Regions from separate parts of the Streptomyces sp. NPDC085946 genome, predicted to be linked through region 1. Evidence: predicted binding sites of a transcription regulator. Region 1 holds the regulator's gene; the other holds the start of a gene.

Region 1 (15,326 bases):
CGTCGCCCCGGCCGTCGCCGTTGAAGTCGGCCTGTGCGACACGGGTCGAGTCCGCGGCCGCCGCCGGCCCGGCCACGGACGTGAGCAGACCGCCCGTCAGCGCGGCCGCGGTGGCCGTCGCGAGGGCGAGCCGCAGGTGCGGACGGCCGTGCGGGCGCTGCCGCTGGTGCTGGTGCATGCGGATCTCCTGCTGCATGCGGGGATGCCCACGGGCATCCGCAGTCGATGAGGTGCCGATCCGCCCCGGTTCGCCGGCAGTTGTCCGCGGGTTCACGGGCGGTTGGCGATCAAGAGACCTCCGGCGGGGCGCGAGGGTTGTACGGGCGTTCGATCACGTTCCGGTACCGGTGCGGGCCGGGCGACGGCGACGCCGACCGGGCCTGGTGACGCGTCTGTTCGACCAGGGGGACGGCCACGCGCCACGTGCCGGTGCGGGCGGCGCGGCCGGGCTCGGCGGCGGGGTGGGGGCGGCGGCCACGCCGGCGAGAACGAGGACCTGCGGGCGTGCGCCGCCGGGCGCCGGACGTCCTTCCCGGACAGCGGGCCGGGCGGCGGCGCGCTGCTCGCCTTCGTCACTCCGGTGGGGGTCTTCGGCGGTGTGCCGGCGCCCGTCCTCACGCGGGTGGCGGACGCCGGCCGCCTCCGGGAACTCGCCCGGCCGCCGGTGGCCCGGACGGTCCGCGCCGCCCTGGCCGCGGCCGTCTTCCCGGGCCGGTGCCCGTTCCTGCCGGGCGGGCCGGGGGGGGGGGGCACCGCCGAGGCCCTGTGCGCCGGGGGCGGCTTCGTGCCCGTGTTGCCGGTGTGCGTCCCCGTCTCGGTCCGCGGCCCGGGAGCCGGACGGCCGCGCACACGGCGACGCCCCCCTGCCCGCGCGGGGCAGAGGGGCGTCGGCGGTACCGGGGGCCGTTACTTCACCGGCTCCGGCTCCGGGGCGTTCTCCGACTCGGCCGCGCCCGCCGGGGGCTCGTCCTCGTCGGCGACCGGGGTCTTGACGGAGTCCAGCAGCAGCTGGGCCACGTCGACGACCTGGATGGACTCCTTGGCCTTGCCGTCGTTCTTCTTGCCGTTGACCGAGTCGGTCAGCATGACGAGGCAGAACGGGCAGGCGGTGGAGACGATGTCCGGGTTGACGGAGAGGGCCTCGTCGACGCGCTCGTTGTTGATGCGCTTGCCGATCCGCTCCTCCATCCACATCCGCGCGCCGCCGGCGCCGCAGCAGAAGCCGCGCTCCTTGTGGCGGTGCATCTCCTCGTTGCGGACGCCCGGGACGGCGGCGATGATCTCGCGCGGCGGGGTGTAGATCTTGTTGTGCCGGCCCAGGTAGCACGGGTCGTGGTACGTGATGATGCCCTCGACCGGCGTGACCGGGATCAGCCTGCCCTCGTCGACGAGGTGCTGGAGCAGCTGGGTGTGGTGGATGACCTCGTAGTCGCCGCCGAGCTGCGGGTACTCGTTGCCGAGCGTGTTGAGGCAGTGCGGGCAGGTGGCGACGATCTTCTTCGCCGACTTCGGCTTGCGGGACTCCTCGGTGACCTTGCCGTCGTCGTCCGTCTCCTCGCCGAAGGCGGCGTTGAGCGACATGACGTTCTCCATGCCGAGCTCCTGGAACAGGGGCTCGTTGCCGAGGCGGCGGGCGGAGTCACCGGTGCACTTCTCGTCGCCGCCCATGATCGCGAACTTCACGCCCGCGATGTGCAGCAGCTCGGCGAAGGCCTTGGTGGTCTTCTTGGCCCGGTCCTCCAGGGCGCCGGCGCAGCCGACCCAGTACAGGTACTCGACCTCGGACAGGTCCTCGATGTCCTTGCCGACGACCGGCACCTCGAAGTCGACTTCCTTCGTCCACTCCAGGCGCTGCTTCTTGGCCAGGCCCCAGGGGTTGCCCTTCTTCTCCAGGTTCTTGAGCATCGTGCCCGCCTCGGACGGGAACGCCGACTCGATCATCACCTGGTAGCGGCGCATGTCGACGATGTGGTCGACGTGCTCGATGTCCACCGGGCACTGCTCGACGCAGGCGCCGCAGGTGGTGCAGGACCACAGGACGTCCGGGTCGATGACGCCGTTCTCCTCCAGCGTGCCGACCAGCGGGCGCTCGGCCTCGGCCAGCGCGGCGGCGGGGACGTCCTTCAGCTGCTCCTCGGAGGCCTTCTCCTCGCCCTCCATGGTCTTGCCGCCGCCGGCCAGCAGGTACGGGGCCTTGGCGTGCGCGTGGTCGCGCAGCGACATGATCAGCAGCTTCGGGGAGAGCGGCTTGCCGGTGTTCCAGGCGGGGCACTGCGACTGGCAGCGGCCGCACTCGGTGCAGGTGGAGAAGTCCAGCAGGCCCTTCCAGGAGAACTGCTCGACCTGGGAGACGCCGAAGACGTCGTCGTCACCGGGGTCGGTGAAGTCGATCGGCTTGCCGCCGGACGTCATCGGCTGCAGGGCGCCCAGCGCGGTCGAGCCGTCGGCGTTGCGCTTGAACCAGATGTTCGGGAACGCGAGGAAGCGGTGCCAGGCCACACCCATGTTGGTGTTGAGCGAGACCGTGATCATCCAGATCATGGTCGTGCTCAGCTTGACCATCGCGGCGAGGTAGACCAGGTTCTGCAGCGTCGCGACGCTCAGGCCCTCGAAGGCCAGGACCAGCGGGTACGACGCGAAGTACGCGGCCTCGTAGTGGTCCACGTGGTGCAGCGCGCCCTCCAGGCCGCGCAGCACGTAGATGGCCAGGCCGATGGTGAGGATGACGTACTCGACGAAGTACGCCTGGCCCATCTTCGAGCCGGCGAAGCGCGACTTGCGGCCCGGCCGCGAGGGCAGGCTCAGCAGGCGGATCACCATCAGCACGGCGATGCCGAGGGTGGTCATCGCGCCGATGAACTCGATGTACATCTCGTACGGCAGGAAGCCGCCGAGCACCGGCAGCGTCCAGTCGGCCTGGAAGAGCTGGCCGTACGCGGTGACGATCGTCGGCGGCAGCGTGAGGAAGCCGATCGCGACGAACCAGTGGGCGATGCCGACGATCCCCCAGCGGTTCATGCGCGTGTGGCCGAGGAACTCCCGTACCAGCGTCACGCTGCGCTGGTAGGGGTTGTCGGTCCGGGTACCGGCCGGGACCGGCTGGCCCAGCTTGAAGTACCGGACGAACTGGCCGATCGCGCGTGCGAGCAGCGCAACGCCGACCACGGTCAGGACCAGCGACACGATGATCGCGGCGAGTTGCATGGGGGCTCCTCGGGCCTGCGAGGGGACTCGTCGGGGACTTGGAGGGGTACCCCGAGATTACTAAGCGGTAACTTATGCAGTCCGTCTGAGACTACCCCCATCTTCCGCCGCACTGTAGCCGGGCGCGGGGTGATCTGAATCGCTGAGGGTTGCCTGAGATCGGTTCGTGTTATTCATGCGAAATAGGCATATTCGCACCTAATTTATATCCGTGCTCTACGGGATCACCGCCGCCGCCACCGCCTTCCTCCTCTCCGCCGCGCTCGCCGTGCTGCTCCGGGGGCCCGCGCTCCGGCTCGGCGCCCTGGACCGCAGACAGCCGCGGGAGGTACCGCTGACCGGGGGACCGGCCGTCGTGCTCGTCACCGCGGCGGTCGCGGGCGCCGGGCACGGGACGGGGGTGGTGCCGCTCGGCGACGGGGTCGGGGGGCTGCTCGCCGCCGGGGCCGCCGTCGCCCTGCTCGGGCTGGCCGCGGACGTGTGGCGGCTGCGCGGCCGGGTACTGGTCGCGGGCACGGCCGTCGCGGCGGCGCTCGTGGTGCCCTACGAGGACACCGGGGCGGTGGGCGGAATCCTCGCCGCCGCGTGGATCACGGCCCTGGCCGCCGCCTTCCGGGGGCTCGACCACGCCGACGGGGTGGCCGGGACCGTGGGGGTGGTGACCGCCTTCGGGGTGGGCGCCTGCGCGGCGGCCGAGATGAGGGACGGGGTCGCCGTGCTGATGAGCGTGCTGGCGGCCGCGCTGACCGGGGTCCTCCTGCACAACTGGCATCCGGCGCGGATCGCGCTCGGGGCGGGCGGCTCGCTGTTCGCCGGGTTCGTGCTCGCCTCGGCGGCCGTCCTGCTGCGGGCCGGGCACGGGGCCGGGTCCAGCGCCGGCGTGCTGTTCGCGCTCACCGCCGTGGTGGCCGCCGACGCCGTGCTGGTGGTCGTCTCCCGGCGGTCGGTGCGGCGTCCGCTGTCCCGCAGCGGGCCCGACCACCTGGCGCACCGGCTGCGGCGGCTGGGCCTGACCGCGCAGGGCGCGGCCGTGCTGCTCGGCGCCGGGGCGTTCGCCGGGGTGCTGGCCGGCGTGCTCGCGCACACCGGCTGGGCGGGCGCCGGCACGCTCCTCGCGGTCGGGGCGGTGGCCGCCGCCGCGGTCATCGCGCTGCTGCGGGTCCCCGTGTACGGCATCCGGCGTACGGCCCCTGCGGGAGTCTTCCCAGGTCAGAGGCTGCTTGCGTGTAAGGAGCGGATAAGAGTTGAGCCGAGTCCGCTCAGGTCTGTTGACCCTGGGCAGGGCGTCAGGCACACTTGAGTCCGTTCCACTCAAGTCAGCTGGAGGAATCACAATGGCACGTGCGGTCGGCATCGACCTGGGCACGACTAACTCCGTCGTCAGCGTTCTGGAGGGCGGCGAGCCCACCGTCATCACCAACGCCGAGGGCGCCAGGACCACGCCGTCCGTCGTCGCCTTCGCCAAGAACGGCGAAGTGCTCGTGGGTGAGGTGGCCAAGCGCCAGGCGGTCACGAACGTGGACCGGACCATCCGCTCGGTCAAGCGCCACATGGGCACCGACTGGAAGATCGAGCTCGACGGCAAGCCCTTCAACCCGCAGCAGATCAGCGCCTTCGTGCTGCAGAAGCTGAAGCGGGACGCCGAGGCCTACCTGGGCGAGAAGGTCACCGACGCGGTCATCACCGTCCCGGCCTACTTCAACGACGCCGAGCGCCAGGCCACCAAGGAGGCCGGCGAGATCGCCGGTCTGAACGTGCTGCGGATCGTGAACGAGCCGACCGCGGCCGCCCTGGCCTACGGCCTCGACAAGGACGACCAGACCATCCTGGTCTTCGACCTCGGCGGCGGCACCTTCGACGTCTCGCTGCTGGAGATCGGCGACGGCGTCGTCGAGGTGAAGGCCACCAACGGCGACAACCACCTCGGTGGTGACGACTGGGACCAGCGCGTCGTCGACTACCTGGTCAAGCAGTTCCAGTCCGGCCACGGCGTGGACCTGAGCAAGGACAAGATGGCCCTCCAGCGCCTGCGCGAGGCCGCTGAGAAGGCGAAGATCGAGCTGTCCTCGTCCACCGAGACCTCGATCAACCTGCCCTACATCACCGCCTCCGCCGAGGGCCCCCTGCACCTCGACGAGAAGCTCACCCGCGCCCAGTTCCAGCAGCTGACCGCGGACCTGCTGGAGCGCTGCAAGACGCCGTTCCACAACGTCATCAAGGACGCCGGCATCTCCATCAACGAGATCGACCACGTCGTCCTCGTCGGCGGCTCGACCCGCATGCCCGCCGTCGCCGAGCTCGTCAAGGAGCTGACCGGCGGCAAGGAGGCCAACAAGGGCGTCAACCCGGACGAGGTCGTCGCCATCGGCGCCTCGCTCCAGGCCGGTGTCCTCAAGGGCGAGGTCAAGGACGTCCTGCTGCTCGACGTCACCCCGCTGTCCCTCGGCATCGAGACCAAGGGCGGCATCATGACCAAGCTGATCGAGCGCAACACGACCATCCCGACCAAGCGCTCGGAGATCTTCACCACGGCCGAGGACAACCAGCCGTCGGTGCAGATCCAGGTCTACCAGGGCGAGCGCGAGATCGCGGCGTACAACAAGAAGCTCGGCATGTTCGAGCTGACCGGTCTGCCCCCGGCGCCGCGCGGCGTCCCGCAGATCGAGGTCTCCTTCGACATCGACGCCAACGGCATCATGCACGTCACGGCGAAGGACCTCGGCACCGGCAAGGAGCAGAAGATGACCGTCACCGGCGGCTCCTCGCTGCCGAAGGACGAGGTCGACCGCATGCGCGAGGAGGCCGAGCGCTACGCGGAGGAGGACCACAAGCGCCGCGAGGCCGCCGAGGCCCGCAACCAGGGCGAGCAGCTCGTCTACCAGACGGAGAAGTTCCTCAAGGACAACGAGGACAAGGTCCCCGGCGAGATCAAGACCGAGGTCGAGGCCGCCGTCGCCGAGCTGAAGGAGAAGCTCAAGGGCGAGGACACCGCCGAGATCCGCTCCGCCACGGAGAAGGTCGCGGCCGTCTCGCAGAAGCTCGGCCAGGCGATGTACGCCGACGCCCAGGGCGCCCAGGCCGCCGGCGGTGCCTCCGCCGGTGCCGGTGAGGCCAAGGCCGACGACGACGTGGTCGACGCCGAGATCGTCGACGACGAGCGCAAGGACGGTGCCGCGTGACGGAGGAGACCCCGGGCTTCGACGAGCAGCAGCCGCAGCAGCCCGACGTCCCCTCCGGCGCCACCTCCGACGACGCCGAGCCGCAGGCCGCCTCCACCCCCTCGCAGGAGGAGGAGGCGGCCCCGGCCGGGGACACGGGCCAGAACGCGGCCCTGGTGGCCCAGCTGGACCAGGCCCGCAGCGCGCTCACCGAGCGCACCGCGGACCTCCAGCGGCTCCAGGCCGAGTTCCAGAACTACCGCCGCCGCGTCGAGCGCGACCGGGTCGCGGTCAAGGAGGTCGCCGTGGCGAACCTGCTGACCGAGCTCCTGCCCGTGCTCGACGACATCGGCCGCGCGCGGGAGCACGGCGAGCTCGTCGGCGGCTTCAAGTCCGTCGCCGAGTCGCTGGAGACGACCGTCGCGAAGATGGGCCTGCAGCAGTTCGGCAAGGAGGGCGAGCCCTTCGACCCGACGATCCACGAGGCCCTGATGCACAGCTACGCGCCGGACGTCACGGAGACGACGTGCGTGGCGATCCTGCAGCCCGGGTACCGGATCGGCGAGCGCACCATCCGCCCCGCGCGGGTGGCGGTCGCCGAGCCGCAGCCGGGCGCGCAGACGGTCAAGGCCGAGGACGCGGAGGGTGCGGAGAAGGCCGACGACAAGGAGAACGGTGGCCCGGAGGAGGGCTGACGTCACGACACGCGCAGGAGAGGAGGGACGTCGGGGATGAGCACCAAGGACTTCATCGAGAAGGACTACTACAAGGTCCTCGGCGTCCCCAAGGACGCCACCGAGGCCGAGATCAAGAAGGCGTACCGGAAGCTCGCCCGCGAGTTCCACCCGGACGCCAACAAGGGCAACACCAGGGCGGAGGAGCGGTTCAAGGAGATCTCCGAGGCGAACGACGTCCTCGGCGACCCCAAGAAGCGCAAGGAGTACGACGAGGCGCGCGCCCTCTTCGGCAACGGCGGTTTCCGCCCGGGGCCCGGCGCGGGCGGCGGCTCGTTCAACTTCGACCTGGGCGACCTGTTCGGCGGCCAGGCCGCCGGCGGAGCCGGGGGCTTCGGCGGCGGACTCGGTGACGTCTTCGGGGGCCTGTTCAACCGCGGGGGCGCGGGCACCACGCGCACCCAGCCGCGGCGCGGCCAGGACATCGAGTCCGAGGTCACCTTGAGCTTCACCGAGGCGATCGAGGGCGCGACGGTCCCGCTGCGGATGTCCAGCCAGCAGCCGTGCAAGGCGTGCTCGGGCACCGGCGACAGCAACGGCACGCCGCGCGTGTGCCCGACCTGCGTCGGCACCGGGCAGGTGGCGCGCGGCTCCGGCGGCGGCTTCTCCCTCACCGACCCCTGCCCCGACTGCAAGGGCCGCGGCCTGATCGCCGAGAACCCCTGCGACGTCTGCAAGGGCAGCGGCCGGGCCAAGTCCTCGCGGACGATGCAGGTGCGCATCCCCGCGGGCGTCAGCGACGGCCAGCGGATCCGGCTGCGCGGCAAGGGCGCGCCGGGCGAGCGGGGCGGCCCGGCGGGCGACCTGTACGTGGTGGTCCACGTCAAGGAGCACCCCGTCTTCGGCCGCAAGGGCGACAACCTCACCGTCACCGTGCCCGTCACGTACCCCGAGGCGGCCCTCGGCGGCGAGGTCCGCGTCCCGACGCTGGGCGGTCCGCCCGTCACGCTGAAGCTGCCGCCGGGCACGCCCAACGGCCGCACCATGCGCGCCCGGGGCAAGGGCGCGGTCCGCAAGGACGGCACCCGCGGCGACCTCCTGGTCACCGTGGAGGTGAGTGTTCCCCAGGACCTGTCGGGGAAGGCTCGTGACGCACTCGAGGCGTACCGCGAGGCGACCGCGGGCGAGGACCCGCGGGCGGAGCTGTTCCAGGCCGCGAAGGGAGCTTGATGAGATGGACGGCCGTCGACGCAACCCGTATGAACTGACCGAGGACACCCCGGTCTACGTCATCTCGGTGGCGGCCCAGCTCTCCGGTCTGCACCCGCAGACCCTGCGCCAGTACGACCGCCTGGGCCTGGTCTCCCCGGACCGCACGGCCGGCCGCGGCCGGCGCTACTCGGCCCGCGACATCGAACTGCTCCGGCAGGTGCAGCAGTTGTCGCAGGACGAGGGCATCAACCTGGCGGGCATCAAGCGCATCATCGAACTGGAGAACCAGGTCGCCGCGCTCCAGTCCCGCGTGGCGGAGCTCCAGGACGCCCTGGAGGGCGCCGCGGCGGCGATGCGCCAGCGCGAGGCGGCGGTGCACGCCTCCTACCGCCGCGACCTGGTCCCGTACCAGGAGGTCCAGCAGACCAGTGCCCTGGTGGTGTGGCGGCCGAAGCGGCAGCAGTCCGACTGAGGCGCCGCACGGCGACTCCCGTGAAGGGCCCGGACGTCATGCGTCCGGGCCCTTCCGCGTCTCCCTACGGGGCGGTGACGGCCCAGGCGCCGGCCGGGGCGGACTGCGTGCCGTCCGCGGCCACAGCGGTCACCCAGTAGTACGAGGCGGTGCCGCGCCGCGCGCCGGTGTCGACGTGGCCGGCGGTGCCGGCCGGGACGTCGGCGATCCGCTCGTACGCCCCGGTCTCCGGGTTCCAGCGGTGGAGGCGGTAGCCGCCCGCCGCCTCGGGGGCGTCCTCGGGGAGCCCGTGCCAGGCGAGCCGGTTGCCCTCGTCGCCCTCGGCCCCGGTGGCCTCCAGGGTGAGCGGGGAGCCCTCGGGAGTCGCGACGGCGGGGGTCGTGTCGAGTTCCACGGCGGTCACGATCTGCGCCTCGCCGGTCCACTGGAAGGCGGAGTTCCCCGCGGTGTCGACGGCGTCGACGACGAAGCAGGACTCCTCGCCGTCGGGGAGCGTGGTGTACGCGTACGAGGTGGTGCCGGCCGACAGGTGGTAGCCGGGGTAGAGGGAGCACATCCGCTCCTCCTCGTCCCCGATGAGCTCGCCGCGGCGGACGACGTAACGCGCCAGGTCCGGGGCCGGGTTGGGGTCCCAGGCGACGTGGAAGCCGTACTCGGTCGGTGTGGCCGTGACGCCCGTGATGGCGGGCGGCGGGGTCAGGTCGCGCCGCTTGCCGACGGCGGCGGCGGAGCGCGCGGACTCGTTGCCGGCCGCGTCGACGGCCGTCACCCGGTAGTACGCGGTGGCGCCCTCGGCGACCGAGGTGTCGAGGTGGGAGGTCCGGCCGGCGGCGGTCCCCACGGGGGCGTACGTCCCGTCCGCGCTCGCCGCCCGGTACACGCGGTACGACACCGCGTCGGCGACCGCGCTCCAGGCGACCCGCAGGCCGTCCTGCTCGGAGGCGGTGCTCAGCCCGGACGGTACGGCCGGCGCGGTCCGGTCGGCCGTCGTGACGGCCCTCTCGGCGCTCCTGCCGGAGACGTTGCCCGCCCTGTCGAACGCCCGGACCGCGTAGTAGTACGTCGCGCCCGTCTGCGGCAGCGTGGCGTCGGTGTACGACGTGGCGGTGGTCGTCGCGAGCGGCGTGCTGCCGTAGGAGCCGCCCTTCGGCCGCCGGTAGACCCGGTAACCGGCGAGGTCCATCTCCTTGTTCTTCGACCAGGCCGACTTCGCCCTGCCGGTGGCCGCGTCGTACGACACCGCCGTGCCCGTCGGGACGAGGGGCGCGACCGTGTCGACGCTCGCCGAGGTGCGGGGGGCGTAGGCGAACGCGACGTTCGCCGTGCCGGTCATGTTCGCGTAGTCGACGCGCAGGCTGTGCGGGCCCCGGGAGAGCGTCAGGTCGACCGTCTTCGACACGGTCGACGAGACGTTCTTCCACAGGTCGATGCGGAGCGTGCCGTCCACGTAGACGCGGACGCCGTCCTGCGCGGAGGCGGTCAGGGAGAAGGGGCCGCCGGAGCCGAAGTCGCGCGTCACGGTCCAGCGGACGCCGAAGCGATCGGCCGGCAGGCCCGAAGCGGGGGCGCCGGTGCCCCAGTTCTGGTCGACGGCGCTGTCGCAGTCGGTCTTCTTGGGCGTGCCCGAGAAGGTGGTGTTCGCGAAGAACTGCCGCTTGTAGACGGGGGAGACGCAGTCGGCGGCGGAGGCGGGGGCCGCCGCGGTGAGCAGGCCGGCCGCGGTGGCGAGCACGACGGCGGCCGCTGCCGCGGCCGTCGCGCGTCTGGCTGGGATCATTCGGTCCTCTGGTCGGATCGGGACGGCGGGGGGAGAGCCGTCGTGATCACGACTCGCGACGATTGGCCGTGGTTGTACGAGTGTTCGCCCCCGCACCGGCCTCGCACGGTTTCCCCGGGGTGAAAGGTCCGTGAAGGGAGTTTGGAGGCGATTCCGCTGCAGCTTCACCGGCGCTGCGCAGCGTGGTGTTGTCATCTCGTTAAGTGGTTCCGCTTGACGCCGGGGACCGCATCCGCGTTGTCTTTTCAGACACATGGGCCGCAATGCTGTGCCCACGTCCGAAAACGCACCTGAAGTGAGCCCTCGCATGCGTCGTATCGCCATATCCGTGGCCGCCACCACGATGTCCGTCATGCTCGCCGGCTGCGGCGTGCTCAACGCGACCGGGAGCAGCGACGACGCGAGCCCGACCAAGGGCAACGACATCACGGTGGGGCTGCTGCTGCCGGAGAAGGCCAACACCCGGTACGAGAACTTCGACTACCCCATCATCAAGACGAAGGTGGAGTCCCTCACCGGCAACAAGGGCCGGGTGGCGTACGCCAACGCCGAGGCGGACGCGGCCAAGCAGGCCGCCCAGCTCCAGGAGATGATCGACGACCGGGTCGACGTGATCCTGCTGGACGCCGTCGACGCGCACGCCATCGCGGACGGCGTGAAGAAGGCCAAGGCCGCCGGCATCCCGGTCATCGCCTACGACCGGCTGGCCGAGGGCCCGATCGACGCGTACATCTCCTTCGACAACGAGCTGGTCGGCGAGGTGCAGGGCCGCACGCTGCTGGAGGCGCTCGGCGACAACGCCACCGCCTCCGCCAAGGTCGTCATGATGAACGGCTCGCCCACCGACCCGAACGCCAAGCAGTTCAAGGCCGGTGCGCTCTCCGAGCTCAACGGCAAGGTGGCCATCGCCAAGTCCTACGACACCAAGGACTGGAAGCCGGAGAACGCCCAGGCCAACATGGCCGAGGCGATCAGCGTCCTCGGCGCGGACAACATCGCCGGCGTCTACTCCGCCAACGACGGCATGGCCGGCGGCGTCATCAAGGCCCTCAAGGCCGCGGGCGTGACCGACCTGCCGCCCGTCACCGGCCAGGACGCCGAACTGGACGGCGTGCAGCGGATCGTGAGCGGCGAGCAGTACATGAGCGTGTACAAGTCCTACCCGGAAGAGGCCGAGAGCGCCGCGGAGATGGCCGTGGCGAAGGTCCAGGGCCGGGACATCCAGTTCGACGCGCTCACCCGGGACCGGGTCGACAGCCCCACCCACAAGGACATCCCCGCGCAGCTCGTGCCCGTCGTCGCCCTGACGCGGGACAACATCGAGGACACCGTCATCGCCGACGGCATCTACAAGCTGTCCGACATCTGCACCGCCAAGTACAAGGCCGCGTGCGCGGCGATCGGCCTGCAGTAGTCCGCCCCGCCGCCGGCCCCGCCCGCGGGGCCGGGGCCGTCCGGCGGGATTCGGCTCTTTGTCGCAGGGCGGGGGCCGGAGGCGGTCGGATACCGGCCCATACCGGTGGTTTCCGGCGGTCACGGCCTTCGGAGCCGTGTTGCACAGCACGCCCCGTCCGCGCATAGTTGCGCTGCGAAAGGACGCCGCAACCGGGGGTGGGATGGGCGATGGCCGGGCACGGGACGGACGGGCATCCACATGGTGCTGACCGACTGTGCGAGGCCGGGGATCGCGTGTATTCCCGGGCCGTACGGCGCGGCCGCGTGTCGCGCCGGGACGCCGAACCGGTGCCCTGCCTGCTGGACCTCGCCCTGCTGCACCCCGACCCCGACGACATGGACTGGCTGGTGCCGACCTCCCCGCAGGAGGTCATGACCCGGCTGCTGCGCGGGATGTACGACGAGGTCAGCGCGAGCCAGCGGCGGGTGGGCTCGGCGGTGGCGGCCGTCGAGCGGTACGCCGGCCTGGGCCGCCAGGTGCGGCCCGTCCGCCCGGCGGCGGAGGGCTCGGCGATCCGGGTGCTGGACGGACTCGCGCGCATCCAGGCCGCGATGGACGAGGCGACGGAGGCGTGCACCACCGAGGTGCTCACCGTCCAGCCCGGCGGCATCCGCCGCGAGCACGAGCTCTCCGAGGGCCTGCACCGGGCGCTGGCGCTGCGCGGGCGCGGGGTGCGGATGCGCGACCTGTACACGCACGTCGCCCGGCACGGCCAGGGCCTGCTGACCTATCTGGAGCTGATGGGCGACGCGGTGGAGGCGCGGACACTGGACGAGGTCATCGACCGGCTCATCCTCTTCGACCGCACGGTGGCCTTCATCCCCGCCAACGCCGACCGCACCATGGCGCTGGAACTGCGCCACCCCGCGCTGGTCGCCTACCTGGTCACCGTCTTCGAGCGCCTGTGGCGCCTGGCGATCCCGCTGACGGCGCCGCTGCCGGACACCGGGATCGAGGGCATCTCCCACCGCGAGCAGTCGATCGCCGCCCTGCTGGCGGAGGGCCACCAGGACGCGGTCATCGCCGAGCGGCTGGGCATCAGCGTGCGCACCTGCCGGGCGCACATCGCCCGGCTGTCGGAGACCCTCGGCGCGGCCAGCCGCACCCAGCTCGGCGTCCGCATCGCGCAGGCCGGACTGGACGGCCCGCCCCGCTCCGCGGCCTCCCTCGGCGTTCCCGGCCAGGGATCCCCGAGCGTGCGATGAGACAGCCGGGCCGCGCCCGGCTCCCCGCGACCGCGGCGAGCTCGGCGGTGTGCACCCGGGCGGCGCGCACGTCCGCCCCGGGCCGGCCGGCGACCACGGCGCCGGTGCGCCCCTCGACCAGGAGAGCGGCCATGGCGTGCTGCCGGGCGGTGGTGCCGTCGCGGGACGGTCCGGGGGCCTCGGGGCGCGCGCGGCCGCCCCGGTCGAGCAGTGCCCGTTCGCGCCGCAGGGCCTCGATGCGGTGCTCGGCCGCCGCGCCGGGGCGGCCGGAGTGCGGCTGGACGGCGAGGAGTGCGCCGGTGGTGCCGGCCCTGGCCTCGGTGACGGCCCGGTCGATCCGCTCCCTGCCGCTGAGCACCCGGATGGCCGGCGGGCCGGGTTCCGGCCGGGCCGGGTCGCCGGCCGCGGGGTGCAGCAGCCCGGCGTCGACCGGGCAGGGCGCCTCCCGGTCGTCAGCGCTTCTCGTCCAGGATCCCCGACTGTGCGATGAGGAAGCCGAGCTGGGCCCGGCTGCCGCTGCCCAGCGCGCTCGCCAGCTTGGCTATGTGGGCCCGGCAGGTGCGGACGTTCATGCCCAGCCGGCGGGCGATCGCCTCGTCCACGTAGCCCTCCACGAGGAGCTTGGCGATCGAGTGCTGGACGTCGGTGATGCCGTCCGGGGCGGTGCCGTACGGCGCGTTGGCGCTCAGCGGGACCGCGCGGTTCCACATGAACTCGAACACCTTGATGAGGTAGCGGACCAGACCGGTGTGCCGCAGCTCCAGGGCGACCTGCCGGTCCTCGCGGATGGGGATGAAGGCGACCGTCTCGTCGCAGATGACGAGCCGTTCGACCAGCTCGTCGATGGTGCGGATCTCCACCTTGCCGTCGGCTATCTGGTCCACGTAGGCCAGTCGCTCGGGGCTGTAGCGGGCGGTGTGCTGGTAGAGGGTCCGCAGGCGCACGCCGCGCTCGATCAGGGGCCGGTCGCGCTCCAGGCCCTCGACGATCCTCAGCTCGGGGCGGCGGCGGCCGCTGGGCTGGACGGTGAGCATCTCGGTCTGGCACTGGGCGGTGGCGAGGTCCAGGGCCGCGTTGATGCGGTCCAGGCCCTCCAGCACCGTGATCGAGTGGGTGGGCGCGGCGTCCTGGGCGCTGAGGGCCATGAATGGCTCGAAGACGTCGGCGAGCGCGATGGACAGCTGCCGGCGCTCGGTGATCTCCCGCTCTATGGGGTGCAGTCGTTGCGCCAGCGCGACCGACGGCGGGACGGGCCGCAGCCAGCCGGCGTCGTCCGGATCGGGGTGGAGGAGGGCGAATTCCATGAGGCAGGGAGCGGAGTCCACGTCCGCCCGTGCGATGCGTCCCGTCCGCAGGGCATTCGTGTAGAGACGCGCCCCCTCCTCGCAGAGCTCGGTCACCGCATGGGGATGTGTCTCTTCTGTCCCGTTTGTTGCCAAATCTCCACCCCCCAGGGTCCTGAACATGCAGGAACATGATGCACCGATTGTGTGGCCATGACGTGCCCGAATGAGCCATCGTCTTACTCGACGGGGGAAGAGGGGACCTTCAAGTGAGGACGAAGCCGACTATGCGTAAGACAATGCTTCGCTCGGTGCTTGTCGCCACCTTCTCCGCCGTTGTGGCCTTCGGAACCCTGGCTGGCCTCTCCGGCGCGAAGAGTGACGCTCACCTGGCGGGTGGTGCTCAGGTGTCGGGGACTGCGGCTGTCGCGAGTGTCGAGTTCCCGACCCGTACGGACGACAGCGTCTGGGACTGATATGACCACGCCACCTGACGACCGCTCGTTCCGCCGGGAGATGGCCACCGCCTACCGCTCCGGCTGGCACTTCATCGACCTCGTCACCGCCATCCCCCACAGCGGTGACTCGCTGATGGTGACCGTGTTCGGAGAACCGGTCGTCGTCACGCGGGACGAGGACGGAGACGTGCGGGCCTACCGGTGTCTGCGGCGGCCTCGGGGGGCGCCGCAGCCGGTGCGGTGCGCCATCCGGTACGGAATGATCTTTGTGAACCTGGACCAGCGGGACCACCAGCAGGTGGAGACCGGCTCCCCTGTGCCACGGACCATCTCGGCCACCCCCCGCAGTGCCTGACGCGATTCCCCCGTCGTAAAAGATCGCTCAGGTGCTTCCCCCCGCAGCGGCGTCACCGTGACCTGAACACGG
Region 2 (15,326 bases), on a different contig from region 1:
CCGCCGCCCCCACCCCCGCCTACCGGCGCCTCAGCGTCGAGGAGCGTCGGAGCCAGCTGCTGGACGCCGCGCTGTCGCTCTTCGCGCACCGCGCGCCCGAGGAGGTCTCCCTGGACGACGTCGCGGAGGCGGCCGGGGTGTCGCGGCCGCTGGTGTACCGGTACTTCCCCGGCGGCAAGCAGCAGCTCTACGAGGCCGCCCTGAGGTCCGCCGCCGAGGAGCTCCGGCACTGCTTCGACGAGCCTCGCCAGGGCCCGCTGCTCCCCCGCCTGTCCCGGGCCCTGGACCGCTACCTCGCCTTCGTCGACCAGCACGACACCGGCTTCAGCGCGCTGCTCCAGGGCGGCAGCGTCGTGGAGACCTCGCGCACGAGCGCCATCGTGGACGGGGTGCGCCGGGCCGCCGCCGAGCACATTCTCAGCCATCTCGGCGTCACCCGCCCCGGCCCCCGGCTGCGGATGACCGTCCGGATGTGGATCACGGCCGTGGAGGCCGCCTCGCTCATCTGGCTCGACGAGGACAAGCAGCCGCCCGCCGAGGAGCTGCGGGACTGGCTGGTCGAGCAGTTCGTGGCCGTGCTGTCGGTGACCGCGCGGCGCGACCCGCAGACCGACGCGCTGGTCCGGGCGCTGGCCGAGGATGTCTGACACTGGTGCCGTGAAGAGCGAAGACACCCCCTTCGAGGGCGGCCCCATGGACGGCCGGGTGCTGCCCGTGCTGCTGGGCATCACCGGGCACCCGCCCAAGACCTACCGCATCCCGGTGCCGGACGCGCGGGGCGGACCGCCCACCGTCCTCGTCTACCGGCGCGTGCCCCGCGGGCAAGGCGGGGCCGGGCTGACCCGGCGGTGGAAGTACGCCTACGACCCGGAGGGCGACGCCGGCGGCCGCCTGAAGTGGCCCTGGTCCCGGCCGGACCCGGCCCCCGGCACGAGGCGCGGCGGCGGGCCGGACGCCACGCCGGACGGCAAGCCGGACGACGCCGACGGGTGACACCGTTGCGCCGAACCGCGCACACCCGGCGCGCGGACCGCGCCCACCCGCCCCATGCTCACGGTGCGAAGCGGCTGTAAGCAGGCGGCCGGAAGGCCGCGCCCCGCACCGGAGGTGATGACGTGTCAGGAAGGCTTGCCCGTCTGGTCTGCACGGCGGCGCTGGCGGCCGGGACCGCCCTCGCGCCCGCACCCGCCGCGGCCGCCCCGGGTCCCGCCGGCCCCCAGGAGAAGCCGCTGGCCGAGCTGCTGACGGACCTTCAGCGCCTGTACCGGGAGGCGGAGCGGGCGACCGAGGCGTACAACGCCACCGAGGAGAGGCTGAGGAAGCAGCGCGCCGAGTCCGCACGGCTGGACCGCGCCCTCGCCCGCGTCCGGCTCGCCCTGCACGACAGCCGGGGTGCCGCGGGCCGGCTGGCCCGGCAGCAGTACCAGAGCCACAGCGACATCTCCCCGTACGTACGGCTGCTGCTCGCCCGCGATCCGCAGCACGCGCTGGACCAGGGGCACGTGATCGGGCAGGTGGCGCGGGAGCGGGCGAGGACGGTGGGGCGGCTGGCCGCCGGCGAGCGCCGGGCCGGCGAACTGGCCCGCGCGGCGCGCAAGGCCCTCGACGCCCGGCTCGCCCTGGCCGAGCGGCACCGCGAGGCACGGGACGACGTCCGCGAGCGGCTGCACGACGTGGAGGAGCTGCTCGCCGGTCTCTCCCCCGCCCGGCTGGCCCGGCTCGCCGCACTGGAGGCCGGCGGCGTCGCGAAGGCGCAGCAGGCGTTCATGGCCTCCGGCGCGCTCGGCGGCGGTGCCCCGCGCAGGCCGTCCCGGCAGGGCGACCTGGCGGTGCGCTACGCGGTGGCGCAGCTCGGGAAGCCGTACGAGTGGGGCGCGGAGGGGCCGGAGTCGTACGACTGCTCCGGGCTGACCTCGGGGGCGTGGGCGCACGCCGGGACGCCGATCCCCCGGACCAGCCAGGAGCAGTGGAAGCGGTTGACGCGGATCCCGCTGGGCGAACTCCGCCCCGGTGACCTGGTGATCTACTTCCCCGAGGCCACCCACGTGGCGATGTACCTCGGGGACGGCACGGTGGTGCAGGCGCCCCGGCCCGGCGCGCGGGTGAAGGTGTCGCCGATCGCGGCCAACCCGGTGCTGGGCGCCGTGCGCCCCGACCCGGGCGCCCCGCCCGTGCGGCGGTACGCGCCGCCGGAGCTGCCCGCGGGGGCGGCGCTGGGGTCCGACGAGGGCTACGCGTCGGCCGCGGCCCCGGACGGCTCGGCCGGCCGGGCCGCGGCCGGGGGGTGACGCGGCCCGGAGCCTCGGCCTGTACGGCCTGACGACGTGGATCTCCCGGGGCCGGACCGAGCGGCGGGGCAAGCCGGTGGGCGACCGCACCGCACCGGGACGCGGGCCCGTCACGCGCCGGGTGCGCGCGGCGCCGAGGGCGGGGACGCCCCGTGCCCGCTGCGGGCCGGTGCGTCCCTTCCCGTCCCGTGGGTGCCGTGCCCGGTGCGGCCGCGGCCCCGCGCGGGCGGCCGGGCACCGGCGCGGCAGGTCCCGGCCGGCACCCCGCGGCCGGGCGGGTTACGCGCCCGCCGCCCCGGAGACCTCCATCAGGTACGCCTCGGTCTTCTGCGGGTCGTAGAAGAAGTTCTCGAAGTCGGCCGGGTTGTTGAAGCCGTTGGCGAAGCGGTCGGCGACGGGCTGGATCTCGCCGGCGGCGCCGATGAGGTTCAGGACGTGCTCGGGCGGCGGGGCGAGCATGGTGTTGGTCCACTTGGTGACGTGCTGGGCGGTGTCCCAGTAGCGGTCGAAGGTGGCCCGCATCCAGGCCTCGTCGAAGGGCTTGTCGCCGTGTTCGAGGATCGAGGCGAGGTAGGCGGCGGCGCACTTGGACGCCGAGTTGGAGCCCTGGCCGGTGATCGGGTCGTTGGCCACGACCACGTCGGCGACGCCGAGGACCAGGCCGCCGCCGGGCAGCCGGCCGATCGGGTTGCGGACGGTGGGGGCGTAGCGGCCGGACAGGGTGCCGCCCGCGTCGGTCAGCTCGACCTTGGTGGCCCGCGCGTACTCCCAGGGGACGTACCGCTCCATGAGTTCCAGGGTCAGGGAGAGGTGCTCCGCGGGGTCCTTGACGCCGTTGAAGACGTCCAGCGGGCCGCCGGGTATGCCCTCCCAGAACAGGATGTCGGCGCGGCCGGAGGTGGTCAGGCACGGCATCACGAACAGCTCGCCGACCCCGGGGACGAGGTTGCAGCGCACCGCCTCCGTGTCCGGGTGCTCGGGGCGCGGGCCGAGGCCGTGCACGTACGACACGGCCAGGGCGCGCTGCGGCTCGCTGTACGGGGAGCGCTCGGGGTCGCGGCCGAACATCTGCACCAGCTCGCCCTTGCCCGCCGAGACCAGCACCAGGTCGTAGGTGCGGGAGAAGTAGTCGAGGTCGCCGACGGCCGCGCCGTGGATGACGAGCTGCCCGCCGCGCTGCGCGAAGGTCTCCATCCAGCCGGCCATCTTCACCCGCTGGTCGATCGACTGGGCGTGGCCGTCGAGCCTGCCCAGCCAGTCGATGGCACGGGCCGCGGGGCCCTCGGCCCAGGAGCCGGGGGCGGCGACCGAGACGCCGAGTCCTTCGATCTTCGGGGCCTGGGACTCCCAGAAGTTCAGCTGGAGATCGCGCTCGTGCTGGAGTGCCGTGTGGAACATGCACTGCGTCGACATGACCCGGCCGGTGCGGATCTCGTCCGCCGTCCGGTTGGACATCAGGGTGACCTCGTACCCGTTCGACTGGAGGCCGAGGGCGAGCTGGAGACCGGACTGGCCGGCTCCGACGACGAGTATCTTCCGCATGCGGGGTGGCTCCTAGAGGGACTACGACTTGGCCTACTCGGGGGTTTCCTCGAGCGCGTGGGCCACGAGGGCCAGGAGGGTCTCGATGACCGAGATCCGGCGCCGCGCATCCATGATCATGACAGGTATGTGCGCCGGGATGGTGAGGGCCTCCCGCACGTCCTCCGGTTCGAACAGCTCGCTTCCGTCGAAGTGGTTGACCGCGACGACGTACGGCAGTCCGCAGCTCTCGAAGTAGTCCAGTGCCGGGAAGCAGTCCTTCAGGCGGCGGGTGTCGGCCATGACCACGGCGCCGATCGCGCCGCGCACCAGGTCGTCCCACATGAACCAGAACCGCTGCTGGCCCGGCGTGCCGAACAGGTAGAGCACCAGGTCGTCGTCGAGCGTGATGCGGCCGAAGTCCATGGCCACCGTGGTGGTCGTCTTGTCCGGCGTGGCGGTGAGGTCGTCGTGCTCCTCGCTCGCCTCGGTCATCAGCGCCTCGGTCTGCAGGGGCGTGATCTCCGAGACGGAGCCGACCAGCGTGGTCTTGCCGACGCCGAACCCGCCCGCCACCACTATCTTCGTCGCGATCGGGGCGCGGGTGGTGTCCGTCTGCCAGGACCGGAGGGTCTCGTCGGGCTCGACGAACGAGGAGGAACCAGCGACGCCGTGAGCGGCGTCAGAGACGACGGAGTCCACTCAGCACCCTTTCCAGCAGAGCCCGGTCCGGGCGGCCCGTGCCGTGGCCGGTTCCCGTTCCGTACACACGGATCTTTCCCTGGTCCGCGAGGTCGCTCAGGAGCACGCGGACCACACCGAGCGGCATCTTCAGCAGCGCGGCGATCTCGGCCACCGTACGCATACGGCGGCACAGTTCGACGATGGCCCGCATCTCCGGCATGACCGAGCGCAGCGAGCCGTTCGTCAGTTCCTTGCGCTCCTGCGGGGCCTCCAGGGCGGCCACGAACGTCTCGACGAGCAGGACGTGGCCGAAGCGGGTGCGCCCGCCGGTGAGCGAGTAGGGGCGGACCCGGGCGGGCTTGCGGTCGCCGCCGCGGACCGGGAGCTGGTGTTTCTTCGAGATGCTGCTCATCGGGTGCTCCCTGTCGACTCGGCCTCGAGGGACTTCCGTAGCTCGCTGCGGAGTTCGGGGGTCAGGACGTGTCCGGCACGGCCGACGAAGAGCGCCATGTGGTACGCCACCACGCTCATGTCGCAGTCCGCGGAGCCGTGCACGCCGAGCAGCGAGCCGTCGCTGATCGACATCACGAACAGGCTGCCCTCGTCCATGGCGACCATCGTGTGCTTGACCCCGCCGAAGTCCATCAGCTTGGCGGCGCCGACGGTGAGGCTGCCGATGCCGGAGACGATGGTGGCGAGGTCGGCGGCGGAGCCGCGCGGGCCGGTGCGCGTCACCGCACGGGTCTGCCGGGCCTCCTCGACGCGGTCGGCGTCGGAGGACAGCAGCAGCAGTCCGTCGGAGGAGACCACCGCGACGGAGAGGATGCCGGGCACCTCCTCGACGAGGTTGGTCAGCAGCCAGTGCAGATTGCGGGCCTCACTGCTCAGTCCGAAGGTACTGGGCGCGGTCAACTGCTTGCCTCCTCGACTGTGCCCCCCGTGGCTTGGTCGGATTCTGCGGTTCCTGCGTACGGCGACTTGTGTCCGCCGGTCTTCTCGGCGATCTCCGCCTCCACGTCGCGGTAGCCCGCCTGGGCCCCCTGGCGGAAGCCGCCCAGGCGGCGGCGGAGGGCGTCGGCGTCGACGGAGCCGGAGCGCTGGCGGGGGGCCTGTGCGGGTGCGGTGATCTTGGGGGTGCGCTTGGGGAGGCCCTTGTCGGTGACGAGTTCCCCCTCGTCGGGGCCGTCCGGGGTGCGCGTGTGCTCCGTCTCGGTCTCGGTCCGGGCGCCGGCGTCGGCGTCGGTCCGGGCGGCGGCTTCGGCCCCGGCGTCGGCCGCGGCCTCGGTCCGGGCGACGGCGTCGGCTGCGGCTTCGGCTTCGGTGGAGCCGTTCCCGCCCGCGCCGCCGGCAGGGGTCTCGTCGCCGGGTGCGGAGGGCTCCTGCGGGGCCGGCTCGCCGGCGGCGGCCGGCCGCGGGTCGTCCTGCTGCTGGGCCGGGATCAGCAGCTCCATGGTGGTCTCGGCCGGGGTGTCCGGCGCGGACCGCTCCGCGGCGTTCTCCCGGACCGCCTTCTCCGCCAGGGCCACCAGCGGGTCCGTGTCCTTCGGGCGGCCGTGCAGGACGTTGGAATTGGCCTCCGCGTCCGCGCCCGGCAGCGAGAAGGTCTGGGTGGTGCCGGAGACCGGGCCGGCGGCCGGCACCGCCGCCGTCGGGGCGGCGGCCAGCAGCGTCCTGGGCAGGACCACGACGGCGGCCACGCCGCCCTGCTTCTGCTCGCGCAGCTGGACGCGCACGCCGTGCCGGTGGGCCAGGCGGGCCACCACGTACAGGCCGAGGCCCAGGCCGTCCTCGCCCTCCTGGTCGTAGGGGGACTCGGGGTCGAAGTCGGCGAGCCGGGCGTTGAGGCGCTCCATGCGGTCGCCGGCCATCCCGATGCCCTCGTCCTGGACGGAGAGCATCACCTCGCCGTTCTCCAGCAGCCAGCCGGAGACCTCGACGGGCAGGTCGGGCGGGGAGAACGAGGTGGCGTTCTCCAGGAGTTCGGCCAGCAGGTGGCTGAGGTCGTCCGCGGCGAACCCGGCGATGTGCGCGTGCGGCGGCAGCGCGGCGATGCGCACCCGCTCGTAGCGCTCGATCTCGCTGACCGCGGCCCGGACGACGTCGACGAGCGGCACGGGGTGGGCGGTGTGCTGGACGTGCTCGGTGCCGGCGAGGACCAGCAGGTTCTCGCTGTGCCGGCGCATGACCGTGGCGAAGTGGTCCAGCTTGAAGAGGGTGGCGAGGCGGTCGGGGTCCTGCTCGCGCTCCTCCAGGCCCTCGATGACGGACAGCTGCCGCTCCACCAGGCCGAGGGTGCGCAGCGCCAGGTTGACGAAGGTGCCGCCGATGGCGGTGCGCAGCCGCTCCATTTGGGTGGCGGCCTCGGTCAGTTCGGCGCGCAGTTCCTCGCGGGCGTCGGCCATCTTCTGGCGCTGGCCGACCAGGTGCTTGCGGTCGGACTCCAGGGTGGTGACCCGCTCGGCGAGGGCGACGGCGTGCGCGTGCAGGGCGTTGACCGAGCGGACGACCTGGGCGAACTCGTCGTTGCGGCCGGTGAAGGTGACGGGTTCCTCGGCGGCCGGGTTCTCCGCCCCGGCGAGCCGGGCCGAGCCGCGGCGCAGCACGGAGAGCGGGCGGGTGAGACTGCGGGCCATGCCCGTGGCGACGCCGACGGCGAGCAGCATCAGGGCGCCGAGGACCGCGACGCGGATCTCCAGCGCGGTGACGTCCTCGTCGCGCAGCGCCTCCAGGTCCTTGGTGCGCTTGTCGTAGAGGGCGGACTCCACGCCGCGCATCAGGTCGACGCGGGCGGAGAGGGCGGCCTCCAGCTTCCCGGCGTCGGTGCCGAGTTCGGCGTCGGCGAGGGCCGGCTGGTCGGTCAGGCGGGCGAGGTACTTCTCGGCGGCGTCGGCCTCGGGGCCGGTGACCGTGGAGTCGTAGCTGGTCCGGGCCGTCCGGGGCGCGGTGTCGCGGAAGTCGGCGAGGGCCGCGTCGGAGCGCAGCCGGGCCTGCTGGGCGGCGGCGGTCAGGGCGTCGCGCGTCTCGGTGTCGGCGTCCGAGGAGGTGGCGGCCGTGGTGGGCAGGCCGGTGACCGGGTCGATGACGGTCTGGGTGCCGCGCGGCACGCTGAGGGCCGCGAGGAGCAGGCCGCGGGCGGCGGCGGCCTGCTGGACGGCGGTGTCCAGCTCGGCGAGGGGGTGGGCGCCGGAGGCCGCGCGGGGCGGGGTCCGTTCGGCGAGCCGCTCGGCGAGCCGGTGCAGGTCGGTGATGGCGGCGGAGTACGCCTGGTGCGCTTCGAGCGGGCTGCTCTTGCCGGTGAGCGCGGCGCGCCGCACGGCGGCGATGCCGTCGAGGTCGGAGCGCAGCGAGGCGGGCGTGTCGGTGTCGGCGCGCAGCTCCTCGACCTGCCGGTCGACGCGGGCGCTGCGCTGCTCGGAGGGCGCCTTGGCCTTGGCGCGGCCGGCCGCGAGGTAGGAGGTGACCTCGTCCCGCTCGTCGGCGAGGGAGTGGGCCAGGGTGAGGGCGTCCTGGGTCTGCTCGGCCAGCGTCACCAGCTGCTGCGTGTCGTGCAGTTGCCGGGAGGCGTCGAGGACCGAGGGGGTCCCGGCGCCGGCGATGGCCGCGGCCACCACGGCGACCGCGACGATGAGCCGGTTGCGTACGTGGGTCGGGCGGCCCTTGCCGGTGGTGGGCGTCTGTTCGGCACCTCCCGCGGGGGCCGTCTGCTTGCCTGTGCGACGAGGCCGCGTCTTCTGCACCGGTGCTCGCATTCCTGACTCGTGTACCCATGGGCCCGGGTGACGCTCCGTCAACTGGCGCGTACTCCGGGTACTGTTCCCGACCCTCCCAGTGCCGGTGGGCAGTGGCCGCGCATCACCTGACCCGCCACCTGAAGGAGTGAACATCGGAGGGGAGTTGACGGGCAAGTTCCCCTGGCGCGTGCAGCGGTCTTGCCCGGCACGCCGGTTGGACTCCGACGGCGGCCCGGTGGCAGTATTCGCCACCACGCGCGCCCGGACCCCAGCATTCCCTCCCAAAACAGGCGTCTGACCTGCGGGACTGCGCCGGTTCGGGAACCGATGCCGGTCTTTCGCGCACCATGTGAAGGGCTCGTGCAGACTGGCCGGATGCGCACGGAACTTGTTTCGGAGCCCGGTGGTCCGGACCGCCCCAACGAGGACTTCGCGAGCGTCGGAGTACCCGCTTCGGGACAGGGCGGTTCGCTCGTGGTGCTGGACGGCGTGACGCCGCCGCGAGGACCGACCGGGTGTCTGCATTCCGTCCCCTGGTTCACCGCCCGGCTCGGCGGGGCGCTGACCGAACTGACCGTTTCACTCCCGGATGTTCCGCTGGACGAGGCCCTGTCCCGCGCCCTCGCCCGTACCGCCTCGGCCCATGCGGCGACCTGTGACCTTTCTCACCCTCGGACGCCGCAGGCAACGGTGGTGCTGGCGCGCTGGTCACCGGCCGCGGTGGAGTACCTGGTCCTGTCGGACTCGGCCCTGCTGATCGAGTCCCCCGACGGCGCGGTCACGCCCGTCCTGGACGACCGCCTGGCGCGCCTGCCCCGCGCCGCCCTGGCCACGGACGCGCTGGTGGACACCACGGTCCGCAACAAGGAGGGCGGCTTCTTCACCGCCGCCGCGGATCCGGCGGTCGCCCGCCGGGCGGTGACGGGGACCCTGCCGCGCGCGCGGGTCCGCGCCCTGGCCGCGCTGACGGACGGGGCCGCGCGCTGGGTGGAGACGTTCCGCGAGGGCGACTGGACCGACTGCTGCACGCTCCTGCGCAAGGAGGGCCCGGAGGCCCTGGTGGAGCGGGTCCGGGCGCTGGAACGGGCGGACGGGGACCGGGCGTACCTGGGACGGGGCAAGCGGCACGACGACGCGACGGCGGTGTACGTGCGGCTGTGAGGCAGGGCGGGGCGCCGAGCCGGAGGAGCGGACGGCCGCTACTTCTCCATGCCCCGGTTGAGCTGGTGCAGCAGCCGGGCCAGCTCGGTGACCTCGCGGGAGTCCCAGTCGGCGAGGCGGCGGGCGTAGCGGGCGCGGCGGGCCTCGCGGACCCGGCGCACGCGCTCGTGGCCCTCCGGGGTGAGGGCGACCAGCCAGGCGCGCCCGTCGGCGGGGTCGGGCTCGCGGACCACGAGGCCGAGTTCGTGCAGGGCGCGCAGCTGGCGGGACATCGTGGCCTTGCCGACGCCGATGTAGGCGGCGAGCTCGGTGGCCCGCTGCGGGCCGTGCTCGTCCAGCCGCACGAGGAGGCCGTACGCGGAGGACTCCAGGTCGGGGTGGACCTCGCGGGCCATCTCGCCCTGGTTGGCGCGGGCGCGCCGGAGCAGGACGGTCAGCTCGCGCTCCAGTGCGAGGAAGGCGGGCTCGTCCACAGCGCTCCCGGACCCGCCGGGCCCGTCCTCGCGGTTCGCGCCGTTTCCCTCTTCGTGCACGTCAGCCCCTGCCTCGGTCTTCCGGGGCGGGGAAGCCTCCCGCCCGTCGCCGCCGTCGCCGCAGCTCCGCCAGTATTTCGCAGGCGTGCACCGGCGGCAGCCGGACGACCAGGACCTTAGTGGCATGCTCACGACCGGCTGCCCTCCGGGTCCGGGCGCGGCGGAGGCCCGGGCCCCCGCGCGGGAGCCCGGGCCTCCTGGTCCGGCGGCGTCCGTCACGCCGCCACCGGGACCTCCTCGGCCGCCGCACCGCTGGTGGCCGGCGCGAGGGCCAGCTCCAGGACCTGGCGGACGTCGGTGACGGCGTGGACGTCGAGCTTGTCCAGCACCTCGGCCGGGACGTCGTCCAGGTCGGGCTCGTTGCGCTTGGGGATGATCACGGTGGTGACCCCCGCCCGGTGCGCGGCGAGCAGCTTCTGCTTGACCCCGCCGATCGGCAGCACCCGCCCGGTCAGCGAGACCTCGCCGGTCATCGCCACGTCCGTGCGGACCAGGCGGCCGGAGAGCAGCGAGGCCAGCGCGGTCGTCATGGTGATGCCGGCGCTCGGGCCGTCCTTGGGGACCGCGCCCGCCGGGAAGTGGATGTGCACGCCCCGGTCCTTCAGGTCGCCGACCGGCAGTTCGAGCTCGGCGCCGTGCGAGCGCAGGAAGCTCAGCGCGATCTGCGCGGACTCCTTCATCACGTCGCCCAGCTGGCCGGTCAGGGTCAGGCCCGCCGCGCCCGTCTCCGGGTCGGCCAGCGACGCCTCGACGTACAGCACGTCACCGCCCGCGCCCGTGACCGCGAGGCCGGTGGCGACGCCCGGCACCGACGTCCGCCGCTCGGCCGGGTCCTGCGCGGACTCGGGCACGTGGCGCGGCCGGCCGATCAGGTCGCGCAGGTCGTCCGCCGTGACGGTGAACGGCAGCTCCCGCTCGCCCAGTTCGTGCCGGGCCGCGACCTTGCGCAGCAGCCGCGCTATGGACCGCTCCAGGGTGCGCACGCCCGCCTCGCGCGTGTACTCCCCGGCGAGCCGGCGCAGCGCGCCCTCCTCGACGGTCACCTCGTCCTTGTCCAGGCCGGCCCGCTCCAGTTGGCGCGGCAGCAGGTGGTCCCGGGCGATGACGATCTTCTCGTCCTCGGTGTAGCCGTCGAGGCGGACGATCTCCATGCGGTCGGCCAGGGCCTCCGGGATCGCCTCCAGGACGTTGGCGGTGGCGAGGAAGACCACGTCCGACAGGTCGAGCTCGACCTCCAGGTAGTGGTCGCGGAAGGTGTGGTTCTGCGCGGGGTCCAGGACCTCCAGCAGGGCCGCGGCCGGGTCGCCGCGGAAGTCCGAGCCCACCTTGTCGATCTCGTCGAGCAGCACGACCGGGTTCATCGACCCGGCCTCCTTGATCGCCCGGACGATCCGGCCGGGCAGCGCGCCGACGTAGGTGCGGCGGTGGCCGCGGATCTCGGCCTCGTCGCGGACGCCGCCGAGGGCGACGCGGACGAACGTGCGGCCCATGGCGTGGGCGACGGACTCGCCGAGCGAGGTCTTGCCGACGCCGGGCGGGCCGACCAGCGCGAGCACCGCGCCGCCGCGCCGCCCGCCCACGACACCGAGGCCCCGCTCGGCGCGCCGCTTGCGCACCGCGAGGTACTCGGTGATGCGCTCCTTCACGTCGTCCAGGCCCGCGTGCTCGGCGTCGAGGACGGCCCTGGCGCCCTGGATGTCGTACGCGTCCTCGGTCCGCTCGTTCCACGGCATCTCCAGGACCGTGTCGAGCCAGGTGCGGATCCAGGAGCCCTCGGGCGACTGGTCGGAGGCGCGCTCCAGCTTGTCGACCTCCTTGAGCGCGGCCTCGCGGACCTTCTCGGGCAGGTCGGCGGCCTCCACGCGGGCGCGGTAGTCGTCGGACTCCTCGCCCTCCTTCTCGCCGTTGAGCTCGCGCAGCTCCTTGCGGACGGCCTCCAGCTGACGGCGCAGCAGGAACTCGCGCTGCTGCTTGTCGACGCCCTCCTGGACGTCCTTGGCGATGGACTCGGCGACGTCCTGCTCGGCGAGGTGGTCGCGCAGTTGCTGGGTGGCGAGCTTCAGGCGGGCGACCGGGTCGGCGGTCTCCAGGAGCTGCACCTTCTGGTCGGTCGTCAGGAAGGGCGAGTAGCCGGAGTTGTCGGCGAGCGCGGAGACGTCGTCGATGGCCTGGACGCGGTCCACGACCTGCCAGGCGCCGCGCTTGCGCAGCCAGGCGGTGGCGAGCGCCTTGTACTCCTTGACCAGTTCGGCCACGTGTCCCGGCAGCGGGTCCGGCACGCTCTCGCCGACCTGGGTGGCCTCCACCCACAGCGCCGCTCCGGGCCCGGTGGTCCCGGCGCCGATCCGGACCCGGCTCCGGCCGCGGACGAGCGCGCCCGGGTCGCCGTCGGCCAGCCTGCCGACCTGCTCGACCGTGCCGAGCACACCGGTGCCGGCGTACGTGCCGTCGATGCGCGGCACCAGCAGGACCCGGGGCTTGCCGGCCTGTGACGTGGCGGCGGCCTGGGCGGCCTCCACCGCCGCGCGCACCTCGGAGTCGCTCAGGTCGAGCGGGACCACCATCCCGGGCAGGACGACCTCGTCGTCGAGCGGCAGCACGGGCAGGGTGAGCGGTGTGTGGGCCGAGGACTCAGTAGCCATGATCTCCCCTTCGGCAGTCAAGTTGAGTTATGCCGACTCAATGCTCGTGAGCCTTCGGATGTTCCCTCACCCCTGTTCGCCGTGAGCGATCACGGGTGCCGAGCCGGGCGAGCGGTGACATACCGTCCTTCCGGTAAGAGCTGACATTGCTAAGCGAGCATTACGGGGGTGCCGGTGGACGGGATCGTGCGGTCCTGGGTGGACGGGTGGGTCGTCTCGCGCGGGGCGGCGCCGCCCGTCGTCGAGCCGTGGGGCTGGACCGTCGACGTCGGCCTCGGCGGCCACGTCACGCGGCACGTGTTCGGCGCGGTCGGCGAGCGGGCCGACGAGGCGGCCGTGCGCGAGGTCGCGGGCGCGGTGACCGGCGCCGGGGTGTGGCTGAAGGTGTTCCGGGAGCCCGCGGCCGTCGCCGGGTGGCTCGGCCCGGGATGGCGGGTCGACCCCGAGCCCGGCCACCTGATGACCGTCGCCCTGGCGCCCGCGGCACAGGAGCCGGAGCTCCCCGGCGGCTACCGGCTGCGCACCTGGTCGCGCGGCGGTGTCGTCCGCGCGATGGTGGCCGCGCCCGACGGCTCCTGGGCCGCCCGCGGCCAGATCGCGCCGACCGGTGCCACCGCCGTCGCCGACCAGGTCGAGACCTCCCCGGCGCACCGCCGCCGCGGGCTCGGCAGCGCCGTGATGCGCACGTTGCAGCGGGCGGCGGCCCGGCAGGGCGCGGAGACGGGCGTGCTGGCGGGCACCGAGGCGGGCCGGGCGCTGTACGAGTCGCTGGGCTGGACGGCGGTGGCGCCGCTGACCAGCGCGCGGTTCACGGGGGCGGACGGGGGCCGCTGACCCTCACCCGCCCCGCGGCGCCCCCGGCCCGTCCGCCGCGATCGACCGCAGCAGGCGGCCGGTGTACGCCCGGTAGCGGCCGACCAGGTCGAAGCCCTTCGGGTCGAGCACCCACTGGAGCTGGAAGCCGTCCATCACCGCCGCCAGTTCCTGGGCGACCTCCAGCACGTCGGTGTCCGGCCTCAGCTCCCCGCTCTCGACGGCCCGCCGCAGGGTGGCGGAGCAGTGCCCGACCACCTGGGCGTACCGGTGGCGGAAGTACGCGTGCGCGGGGTGCCCGGCGTCGCCCGCCTCGGCGGCCAGGACGTTGAACATCCGGGTGCGGCCCAGCCGCCGGCTGTTGTACTCGGCCAGTTCGACGAGCGTGGCGAACAGCTCGGCGGCCGAGTCGAACTCCCGGGAGAAGAAGCGCTCCCGGTCGAACTCGTCGGTGCGGGCCAGCACCGAGACGAGCAGGTCCTCCTTGCTGCGGAAGTGGTGCAGCAGACCGCCCTGCGTGATGCCGACGTCCTTGGCGATGCGGGCCAGGGAGGAGGCGTGGAAGCCCCACTGGGCGAAGTGCTCGACGGCGGCGTCGAGGATGCGCAGGCGGCGCTCCTCGCCCACGGCGTAGGTGCCCCGGCCGGACCCCGTGCCGGCGCTCCGGCCCGGACCCCTGCCCGCTGCGCGGCTCTCCGTGCGCTCCATGCCGGTCACCCTAGCCGACGGCCGGACGCGGCTTACACGAGTAAACAGGGCCGGATTTCAAGCCGTGTGCAGCGTGATTCAAGCCACGCCGCCAAAACCTACTACTCACTCGGTTTTGCTGTTTCCCTGAGCGGGCCGCGCGGCAAGGAAGCCGCCCCCGTCCCCAGGGAGAGCCGCCATGGCCCTGAGCCACGACGCCCCGCTCGGCGAGACGACCGCTCCGTCTCCCGGGCCCGCCACCCCGCCCCACGCCCCCGCCAAGCTGGTCTTCTGCCTCGCCTTCGCCCAGTTCGGCGCCTACCTCGCCGTCCTCACCCCCGTGATGGTGACCCTCGCCCTGCGGGTGAGCCGGCTCGTCCCGGAGGCCGAGCGGGGAGCCGCCCTCGGCCAGGTGCTGTCCGTCGGCGCGCTGCTGGCGATGCTCGGCAACCCGGTCTTCGGAGCCCTCTCCGACCGCACCACCAGCCGCTTCGGCCGCCGCCGCCCCTGGCTGATCGGCGGCATGACCGCCGGACTGGCCGGCCTGGCCGTGGTCGCCGTCGGCGGCAGCGTGCCGGTCCTCGTGCTCGGCTGGGCCGTCGCCCAGCTCGGCGTCAACGCCGCCCTGGCCGCGCTGACCGCCTGCATCCCCGACCTGATCCCGCCGCGGCAGCAGGCCCGGGTCTCCGGGATCGTCGGCCTCACCATCTCGCTGTCGATGATCGCGGGCTCGGCGCTCGCCCAGGCGTTCGCCGACTCGATGGCGCTCGCCTTCCTGGTGCCCGGCGTCGTCGGCTTCGCCGCCGTCGCCCTGCTCGCCGCCGTGCTGAAGGACCGCCCGGCCCGGGCCGGCGCGTTCGAGCCGTACGGCGTCAGGGAGTTCGCCCGCAGCTTCTGGGTGGACCCGCGCCGGCACCCGGACTTCGCGTGGAACTTCGCCGGCCGCTTCCTGGTCTTCACCGGCATCTCCTGCGTGACCAGCTACCAGGTCTACTTCCTGATGGACCGGCTCGGCTACACCGGCTCCGCGGTCACCGACAAGGTCCTCGTCGGCACCCTGGTGATGGTCGCCGCCACCGTCGCCGGCTCGCTCCTCGGCGGCCAGCTCTCCGACCGCTCCGGCCGCCGCAAGCCGTACGTGCTGGCGGCCTCGCTCGTGCTCGCCGTCAGCCTGGCGATGATCGCCGGCGCCCAGTCCTTCGGGACGTACCTCGCCGCCGTGGCCGTCTTCGGCTTCGGCGAGGGCCTCTACCTCTCCGTGGACGT

What was found. Region 1 encodes HspR, which represses chaperone genes until heat shock. Its sites were predicted from a motif close to TTGAGNNNNNNNNNCTCAA; they were not measured.
Region 2: a site for HspR is predicted at 12,583-12,601, ahead of lon (endopeptidase La). Genes of this name have one in related genera too.

What each region holds. Positions count from the first base shown of each region.
Region 1 is NZ_JBITSF010000002.1:428,268-443,593, forward strand. It holds gene ACIF8T_RS07585 (VCBS repeat-containing protein) at 1-178, opposite strand, end outside; gene ACIF8T_RS07590 ((Fe-S)-binding protein) at 907-3,204, opposite strand; gene ACIF8T_RS07595 (undecaprenyl/decaprenyl-phosphate alpha-N-acetylglucosaminyl 1-phosphate transferase) at 3,416-4,504, shown strand; gene dnaK (molecular chaperone DnaK) at 4,539-6,383, shown strand; gene grpE (nucleotide exchange factor GrpE) at 6,380-7,057, shown strand; gene dnaJ (molecular chaperone DnaJ) at 7,094-8,266, shown strand; gene ACIF8T_RS07615 (heat shock protein transcriptional repressor HspR) at 8,271-8,720, shown strand; gene ACIF8T_RS07620 (PA14 domain-containing protein) at 8,785-10,497, opposite strand; gene ACIF8T_RS07625 (sugar ABC transporter substrate-binding protein) at 10,805-11,911, shown strand; gene ACIF8T_RS07630 (LuxR C-terminal-related transcriptional regulator) at 12,121-13,158, shown strand; gene ACIF8T_RS07635 (helix-turn-helix transcriptional regulator) at 13,611-14,624, opposite strand; gene ACIF8T_RS07640 (hypothetical protein) at 14,919-15,254, shown strand.
Region 2 is NZ_JBITSF010000020.1:124,592-139,917, forward strand. It holds gene ACIF8T_RS31275 (TetR/AcrR family transcriptional regulator) at 1-647, shown strand, start outside; gene ACIF8T_RS31280 (hypothetical protein) at 658-993, shown strand; gene ACIF8T_RS31285 (NlpC/P60 family protein) at 1,116-2,288, shown strand; gene ACIF8T_RS31290 (styrene monooxygenase/indole monooxygenase family protein) at 2,568-3,830, opposite strand; gene ACIF8T_RS31295 (GTP-binding protein) at 3,864-4,511, opposite strand; gene ACIF8T_RS31300 (DUF742 domain-containing protein) at 4,492-4,905, opposite strand; gene ACIF8T_RS31305 (roadblock/LC7 domain-containing protein) at 4,902-5,405, opposite strand; gene ACIF8T_RS31310 (nitrate- and nitrite sensing domain-containing protein) at 5,402-8,230, opposite strand; gene ACIF8T_RS31315 (protein phosphatase 2C domain-containing protein) at 8,600-9,385, shown strand; gene ACIF8T_RS31320 (MarR family winged helix-turn-helix transcriptional regulator) at 9,424-9,918, opposite strand; gene lon (endopeptidase La) at 10,134-12,560, opposite strand; gene ACIF8T_RS31330 (GNAT family N-acetyltransferase) at 12,735-13,394, shown strand; gene ACIF8T_RS31335 (TetR/AcrR family transcriptional regulator) at 13,398-14,081, opposite strand; gene ACIF8T_RS31340 (MFS transporter) at 14,260-15,326, shown strand, end outside.